One region of the Actinoallomurus liliacearum genome, then DNA from elsewhere that is predicted to be linked to it. Evidence: riboswitches for the same ligand, from Rfam matches in the RefSeq annotation. Region 1 holds a riboswitch; the other holds the start of a gene.

Region 1 (4,193 bases):
CAGTGGAGATGCCGACCGGCCGGTCGCGCGGACGTCTCAGGTCATCGGGCGTCGCCGGTCGGCGCGTCCCTGCTGATACGGCGGCCCGTGACGCGGCTGGGCCGGATCCGCAGGAACAGTTCCCTCGGACCTCCCGCCCATGGTTCGACGCCCGCTTCGCGGACCGACGCGCGTTCGTCCTCGGACTCCACATGGTGCAGGGAACCCTGGATGAGGACGCTCCATCCTTCGCGCGCCGCAGGGTCGAGTTCGTCGATCTCGAACGCGACCTTGTACTCGGCGTTCGCGATCCCGGTGCGGAGGTCCTCATCGGTCGGGCTGTCCTGGGCGGTCCGGAACACGATCGTGTCCTCGTACAGCGCGTAGTTGACCGGAAGGATCGTGGGACCGTACCGACCGTTGTAACCCAGCCGCCCGACACCGCCGGGCGAGATCAACCGCAGACACTCGGCCTCGTCGAGGGAGACCGGCGTCGGCGCGCCACTGATCGGACCCGACCCCGTGGCCCCGGCCTGAGCAGAGCCGTCGGCTACCTCACCAGTCATGCCATCACCCACATCGATAGTCCAGATGGTCCTGTCCGAATCGGCGGAGCCCACGAACCTGGAGGTCCCGGGACCCCGCCGGCAAACCCGCGCTCGGCGCCCGTCACGAGCGGTGTTCTCCGCGAATGACGACGACGGGACACTTTGCGTGGTGCACGCAGTGCTGGCTCACCGAGCCGAGGAGCGCGCCCGTGAAACCACCGTGTCCCCGGTTGCCGACCACGATGAGGTCGGCGCCCTCGGCCGCGTCCAGGAGCACCCGGGCGGCGTTCCCTTCCATGACGCGTGCGTTGACGGGCACCTCGGGTCGCTGCCCGGCCTCCTGCTCGATCGCCGCCTCGAGTGCCTTGGCGGCGGCGGCCTTGATGTCGTCCGCTCCCACGACGGCCATGTCCCAGCCGAAGCTCGTCGGGACCTCCCAGCCGATCACCGCATCCACCGCCGCCCCGGTCAGTCGCGCCTGCCGCAGGGCCCAGCGCAGGGCCGCCCGCGACGGCTCGGATCCGTCAACGCCGACCACGATCCGGTCCTGGTTCTCACCGTGTTCGTTCGCCACGGGGGCGTCTCCTTCCACTCGGCGAAGTTCCCAGCAGGTCTCCCTGCTCACAAAGCCCGATCACGCGGAGACATGCGAGTGGTGGTGCGCCCGTGTCGTCCCAGCGTCCTCATGGTCCTCATCCGACACCATCCGTTTTTCGGACGATAGGGGCGAAGGTCCCAGGTCACCGCGCCCAGCGCGGCGGACGTCGTACGTGCCCGCGTTCTCGTGTTCGTTACCTGACGCGCCCAATATCTAGGGGTGGTGCGCCACATCCACCACTACATGTATGGTTCTCGTGTTGCTGGTTCGCCTGCGCCTCCTGTGGCGGGTGTTCAAGGGAACCCGGTGAGAGTCCGGGACTGCCCCGCAGCGGTGAGTGGGAACGACCGCCGTCAACGGCACTGGGCTCGATCGGGCCTGGGAAGCGACGGCCTGTAGGACACGCCCGATGGACGGGCGTGGTGCCCGCGAGTCCGAAGACCTGCCGGCGACCCGTGCGTGAGAGCGCGCGGTCGTCCAGGCCTCGCGGGAGGGCCGGCGGCGGAGCCTGTCGTCCGTGCGCCTCTTTTCCGCGAGGGTGAAGCTCGCGAGGAGAGAGCACGTGACACAACAGCTCATCGCGTCCCCGACGCCCATCACCACTCCCGAGGCCACGCTCGCGGCCGACATCGAGAGCGTCTGCGCCGGGCTGCCGGACGCCGATCCGCTGCTCATGGCCGGAGCCGGTGACCTGGCCGAGGCCGTACGGCGGGCCGCCGCGCTGGTCGTCACCGACCCGGTCTACTCGACGGTGGCCGCCCGGCTGCTGGCCCGGTCCATCGCGAACGAGACCGGACCGGTGACCTTCGCCGAGTCCGTCGCGGCCGCCTACGAGCAGGGCCTGCTCAACGAACGGACCGCCGGGTTCGTCGCCCGCAACGCGGCGGCGCTGGACGCGCTGGTCGACCACGGCGCCGACGACCGGTTCACCTACTTCGGGCTGCGCACCGTCTACGACCGCTACCTGCTGCGGCACCCGACGACGCGACAGGTGCTGGAGCGCCCGCAGCACTTCTTCCTGCGGGTGGCCTGCGGGCTGGCCGACAGCGTGGCCGAGGCGACGGAGCTCTACGGGCTGATGTCGCGGCTGGCGTACCTGCCGAGCTCGCCGACGCTGTTCAACTCCGGCGCCGCCCGCCCGCAACTGTCCTCGTGCTTCCTGCTGGACTCCCCGCGCGACGAGCTCGAGGCGATCTACGAGCGGTACGGCCAGGTGGCGCGGCTGAGCAAGTACGCGGGCGGTATCGGGATCTCCTGGAGCCGGGTGCGGAGCCGGGGCTCGCTGATCCGGGGCACGAACGGGCACTCCAACGGGATCGTGCCGTGGCTGCGGACGCTGGACTCGAGCGTCGCGGCGGTCAACCAGGGCGGCCGGCGCAAGGGCGCCGCGTGCGTCTACCTCGAGCCCTGGCACGCCGACGTGGAGGAGTTCCTCGAGCTGCGGGACAACACCGGGGAGGACGCGCGGCGCACGCACAACCTCAACTTGGCCAACTGGGTGCCGGACGAGTTCATGCGCCGGGTCGAGGCGGATGCGACCTGGTCGCTGTTCGACCCCAAGCAGGTGCCGGAGCTGGTGGACCTGTGGGGCGAGGACTTCGACCGGGCGTACCGCGCGGCCGAGGCCGAGGGCCGGTTCGTCCGGCAGGTCCCGGCGCGGCAGCTGTACGGGGCGATGATGCGCACCCTCGCCCAGACCGGCAACGGCTGGATGACGTTCAAGGACGCCGCGAACCGCGCCTGCAACCAGACCGCCGAGCCCGGCAACGTCGTCCACCTTTCCAACCTGTGCACCGAGATTCTCGAGGTCACCGACGACACCGAGACCGCGGTGTGCAACCTCGGTTCGATCAACCTCGCCGCCCACGTGACCGACGACGGGGTCGACTGGGCGGGGCTGCGGGCGACCGCGCGTACGGCGGTGCGGTTCCTGGACCGTACGATCGACCGCGGCTTCTACCCGACGCCGGAGGCGGCGCGGGCGAACCGTCGCTGGCGGCCCATCGGGCTCGGCGTGATGGGCCTGGCGGACGTGTTCTTCCGGCTGCGGCTGCCCTTCGACTCGCCCGAGGCGCTCGCGCTGTCCACCCGCATCGCCGAAGAGATCGCGCTCGCGGCGTACGGGGAGTCGGCGGCGCTCGCCGCGACGTACGGCCCGCACCCCTCCTACGACCAGACCCGCGCCGCCCGCGGCGTCCTGCACCCGGATCACTGGCCGGACGCCGAGCGGGTGCACGCCGACGAGTGGGAGGCGCTGCGGGCCCGGATCGGCGCGGTCGGGCTGCGCAACTCACTGCTGGTGGCGATCGCACCGACCGCGACCATCGCCTCCATCGCCGGCTGCTACGAGTGCATCGAGCCGCAGGTGTCCAACGTCTTCAAGCGTGAGACCCTGTCGGGGGAGTTCCTGCAGATCAACACCTACCTGGTGGCGGACCTCAAGGCACGAGGGCTGTGGACGCAGCGGGTCCGTGACGCGATCAAACGCGCCGACGGATCGGTGCAGGAGATCGAGGAGCTTCCCGAAGAGCTGCGGCGGCTGTACCGCACCGCCTGGGAGCTCCCGCAGAAGGCGCTGATCGACCTGGCCGCGGCGCGGACGCCCTACATCGACCAGTCCCAGTCGCTGAACCTGTTCATGGCCACTCCCACGATCGGGAAGCTGTCGTCGATGTACGCCTACGCGTGGCGGTCTGGCCTCAAGACCACGTACTACCTGCGGTCGCGGCCGGCCACCCGGATCGCGCAGACGACCGTCGCCCCCGTCCAGGAGGAGGCGCTCATGTGCTCCCTGGAGAACCCCGAGACCTGCGAGGCATGCCAGTGAGCGAGCGTAGCGAGCGAACCGTGAGCATAGCGTCCCTGATCGCTCCCCCGACGAAGGAGGGCTCATGAGTCTGCTCGACCCCGGTATGGATCTGACCCTGCGGCCGATGCGCTACCCGGCCTTCTACGACCGGTTCCGTGCCGCGATCCGCAATACCTGGACCGTCGAGGAGGTCGACCTGCACTCCGACCTCGCCGACCTGGCCCGGCTCACCCCGGAGGAGCTGCACCTGGTCAACCGG
Region 2 (4,193 bases), on a different contig from region 1:
CGAGCCGTGCGTGGCCCGCCCGTCGGTCACCAGGACGAGCAGGGGACGGCGCGCGGGGTCGCGCAGGCGTTCGGCGCGCAGCAGCTCGGCCGCGCGGAGCAGGCCGGCGGCCAGCGGAGTACGGCCGCCGGTGGGCAGCGTCTCGAGGCGGCGCGCCCCGGCCTCGACGGAGGAGGTCGGCGGCAGCGCCAGCTCGGCGGACGTACCGCGGAAGGTGATCAGGCCGACCTTGTCGCGGCGCTGGTAGGCGTCGAGGAGGAGGCTGAGCACGGCGCCCTTGACGGCGCGCATCCGCTGCCGGGCGGCCATCGAGCCGCTGGCGTCCACGACGAACAGCACCAGGTTGCCCTCCCGGCCCTCCCGGACCCGCTCGCGCAGGTCGTCGGAGCGGACGACGAGCCCGGGACCGGAGCGGCCGCGGGCGCGCTGGTGCGGGGCCGCCGCGAGGAGGGTCGCGGTCAGGTGGACCGAACGCGTGCCCGGCCGCGCGCCGGTCGTCCGGCCGTACGGCGTCCGGGCCCGCGAGCGGCGGCCCGGCGCGCCCTCACCCAGGCCGGGGACGGTGAAGACCCGCGTCCGGTACACCGCGTCGGCGGGCGCCGGCTCCGGGGAGTCCCCCCGGGCGCGCTTCCCGGAGCCCTCGCCGGACTCCTCGCCGGACAGGGCCTGCTCGATGTCGACCGGCGCACCGTCTCCCGGTCCGGCCGGGTCGCCGGGTCCGTCCGGTCCGCCGCCGGGACCGTCGTCCGGTCCGGGGTCGTCGGGGTCGGGGTCCTCCGGATCCGTCCCCGAGTCCGGCTTCGCGTCCGTCTCCGGGGCCGGCTTCGGGTCCGGCCCGGTGCTCTGCTCGGGGACGAGGTCGGGCGCCGTGTCCTCGCCGAACCCGGGATCCTGCGGCTCCGCGGAGTCGTAGCCGCCGGTGTTCTCCAGGACCTCGTCGAGTTTGTCCTCGTCGAGGCCGGGCGCGTCGAAGGGGTCGCGGCGGCGCCGGTGCGGGAGGGCGAGACGGGCGGCGACGCGCACGTCGTCCGCGGTGACGACCGTACGGTCGTGCCAGGCGGCGAGGGCCATCGCGGCGCGCGCCATCACGATGTCGGCCCGCAGCCCGTCCACCTCGAACGCCGCGCACACCGCCGTGATCTGCCGCAGCGCGCCGTCGGGCAGGACGACCTCGGGCAGCCGGGCGCGGGCCTGTTCGATCCGCCAGGCCAGCTCGGTCTCGGCGCGCGCCCAGTCGGCCGCGAACGCCGCCGGGTCGGCCTCGTACGCCAGGCGGCGGCGCACGACCTCGGCCCGCTCCTCCGGGTCGCGGGTGGCGGCCACCTCCACCGTCAGGCCGAACCGGTCGAGCAGCTGCGGCCGCAGCTCGCCCTCTTCGGGGTTCATCGTGCCGACGAGCAGGAACCGCGAGGCGTGCCGGACGGAGACGCCCTCACGCTCGACGTAGGACTGGCCCATCGCGGCCGCGTCGAGGAGCAGGTCGACGAGATGGTCGTGCAGCAGGTTGACCTCGTCGACGTACAGCACGCCGCGGTGCGCGGCGGCCAGCAGGCCGGGCTGGTAGGCCTGGACGCCCTCGGTGAGGGCGCGTTCGAGGTCGAGCGAGCCGGTCAGGCGGTCCTCGGCGGCGCCGATCGGCAGCTCCACGAGCCGGGCGGGCCGCACCTGCCCGTCCGCCCCGTCGCCGTGCGGGCCGTCGGGGCACCGCGGGTCGGGCGCGTCGGGGTCACAGGAGAACCGGCAGTCCGTCACCACCGCGACCTCCGGCAGCAGCGCGGCGAGCGCCCGCACGATGGTGGACTTCGCGGTGCCCTTCTCGCCCCGGACCAGCACTCCGCCGACGGCCGGGGCGACCGCGTTGATCAGGAGGGCGAGCTTGAGGTCCGCCATCCCGGTGACGGCGGAGAACGGATAGGTGTTCACCCGGTGGTCGTCCTTTCCTCGGGTTAACGCGCCCGTAGGTGGCCTGGCAATCGGCGGCCGGAGTCTCCTGGCTCCCGGATCGCCGCCCGCCCTCGGCCTTCCGGCTCACGCCGTGGCCAACACCCGAGGAAGGACTTCCCGGTCACAGTTGCGCGACAGCCCCGGATTCGCACCGGGTTCCTCCGCGTACCGCCGGAGGACAGCATGACATATCCGGCCTGACGCGCGACACCGCAGGTACGGCCGCCGTCCGTGATCCGGCGCACGGGATGACAGGGCCGCCGCGGCCGGGCGCACGGCGGGTGCACGTTATCGCGGGACGGCCGAACGCTGCCGGGAGAGCGGCGATCTGCTTGAATAGAACCTGTTCTATTTTCGAGCTGGGAGGCGTGCGGATGAGGCTCGGCATCAACGTCGGCTACTGGCAACGGAATCCAGAGGACGCGACCGAGACGGTGCTCGCCGCCGAGCGGCTCGGCTACGAGTACGTCTACACCGCCGAGGCGTACGGCTCGGACGCCTTCACCACGCTCACCTGGTACGCCGCGCGGACCTCGCGCATCAAGCTGGGCACCGCGGTGGCCCAGCTGTCCGCCCGCACGCCCGCCGCCACCGCCATGCACGCCCTGACCCTCGACGCGCTGTCCGGCGGCCGGCTCACCCTCGGCATCGGCGCGTCGGGCCCGCAGGTCGTGGAGGGCTGGTACGGCGTGCCGTTCGCCCGCCCGCTGGAGCGCACCCGCGAGTACGTCCGGATCCTGCGGGAGGTGTGGCGGCGCGCGGAGCCGGTCACCTCCGCCGGCCCGCACTACCCGCTGCCGCTGCCGGCCTCCGCGTACGCGCCGGGCCGGGTGACCGGCCTCGGCAAGCCGCTCAAGTCGATCGTCCACCCGGTACGCCCGGACATCCCGGTCTACCTCGGCGCGGAGGGCCCGAAGAACATCGCCCTCGCCGCCGAGATCGCCGACGGCTGGCTGCCCCTCTTCGTCGACCCCACGCAGATCGAGACGGTCTTCGGCGCCTCACTGGCCGGCCGCCGCGAAGGCTTCGACATCGCCGCAACCGTGACGACGATCGTCACCGACGACCTGGCGGCCGCGCTGGAGTTCGCCAAGATCCCGCTGGCCTTCTACATCGGCGGCATGGGGGCCAGGGACCGCAACTTCCACCTGGACCTGATCGGGCGCCTCGGGTACGCCGAGGAGGCCACGCGGGTGCAGGAGCTGTTCCTGGCGGGCCGGCGCGACGAGGCGGTCACGGCGGTGCCGGACGAGCTGGCCGACTCGATCTCCCTCCTCGGCCCGATCGGACGCATCAGGGAGCGGCTCCGGCTCTGGCAGGACTCCCCCGTGACCACGCTCCTCATCGCCGGCGTCAAGGACGAGCCGACCCTCAAGGCGATCCGCGACCTCGTACAGCCCTGACCGACCACCCACCCGACCGGCGACCCGCCAGGCCGAGCCGTCCCGTCGGCCGGCCGACGGACGGCCCCTCAGGTCGGACCGGAAGCACGCAGACCTGCCGGGTCCGGCCGACGGCCCGCCGGGTCGAGCGGGGGCGCGCGGGTCCGTCAGCTCCAGGCGCGGGACAGCATCCACGCGCCGGTCGCCTGGTCGTGGCGCAGTTCGTACACCCCGACCGTCCGGTCCGGGGTCGCCTCGACGCGCCAGAACTCGCGCTCGCCGCCTTCCGGGGCCTCGGGGTGGCGTTCGTGCCACCAGTCGCGGGTGGTGACCCAGCGGTCCAGCACCCGCAGCACCGTGTAGAGCCGGCCGCGCCAGACGAAGCGGGAGGGCCTGCCGTCGGTGAGCCAGACCTCGACGGGGTCGCCGTACACCCGGCTCATCGCCCGCGACCCGGCGCGTCCGTACACCTCTCGGGTCCATCGCTCGCTCCGCCCACGCGGGCCGCCCACCTCTCGGATCGGTGACAAGGAGTGAGCCTGGGGGAAGACAGGCGATAGATTCGAACACATGTTCGACACGATAGTCAAGGCCTCTGGAGCCACGACACGGCAGGTGGGCGCCCCGGCCGCGAGCCCGGCCGGAAAGCGCCGGACCCCCTCGACGGCGCGCCCACCCGAGAAACGGCGGCCCCCTTCGGCCGCGGAGCCGTGGCGGCGTCAACGCCCGGCGCCAGCGCCTGGCATCAGCGGCCGAGCATCAGCGGCCAAGCGTCCGCGCCCGGCGCCAGCGCGGCGGCATCCGCAGCCCGGCATCAGCGCCCGGCGTCAGCACGGCGGCGACCGCGGTGCGGCGACAGTGGGCCGG

The links. A riboswitch is a leader RNA that binds a small molecule or an ion and turns the genes downstream of it on or off. The one in region 1 is predicted to bind cobalamin.
Region 2: another riboswitch for cobalamin. It lies ahead of ABD978_RS31195 (magnesium chelatase subunit D family protein); the one in region 1 lies ahead of ABD978_RS42945 (ribonucleoside-diphosphate reductase subunit alpha).

The regions. Positions count from the first base shown of each region.
Region 1 is NZ_BAABHJ010000040.1:877,413-881,605, forward strand. It holds gene ABD978_RS42935 (pyridoxamine 5'-phosphate oxidase family protein) at 42-545, opposite strand; gene ABD978_RS42940 (universal stress protein) at 649-1,101, opposite strand; cobalamin riboswitch at 1,372-1,589, shown strand; gene ABD978_RS42945 (ribonucleoside-diphosphate reductase subunit alpha) at 1,688-3,952, shown strand; gene ABD978_RS42950 (ribonucleotide-diphosphate reductase subunit beta) at 4,017-4,193, shown strand, end outside.
Region 2 is NZ_BAABHJ010000026.1:106,537-110,729, reverse strand. It holds gene ABD978_RS31195 (magnesium chelatase subunit D family protein) at 1-1,890, opposite strand, end outside; cobalamin riboswitch at 1,962-2,132, opposite strand; gene ABD978_RS31190 (LLM class F420-dependent oxidoreductase) at 2,319-3,347, shown strand; gene ABD978_RS31185 (DUF6504 family protein) at 3,494-3,796, opposite strand.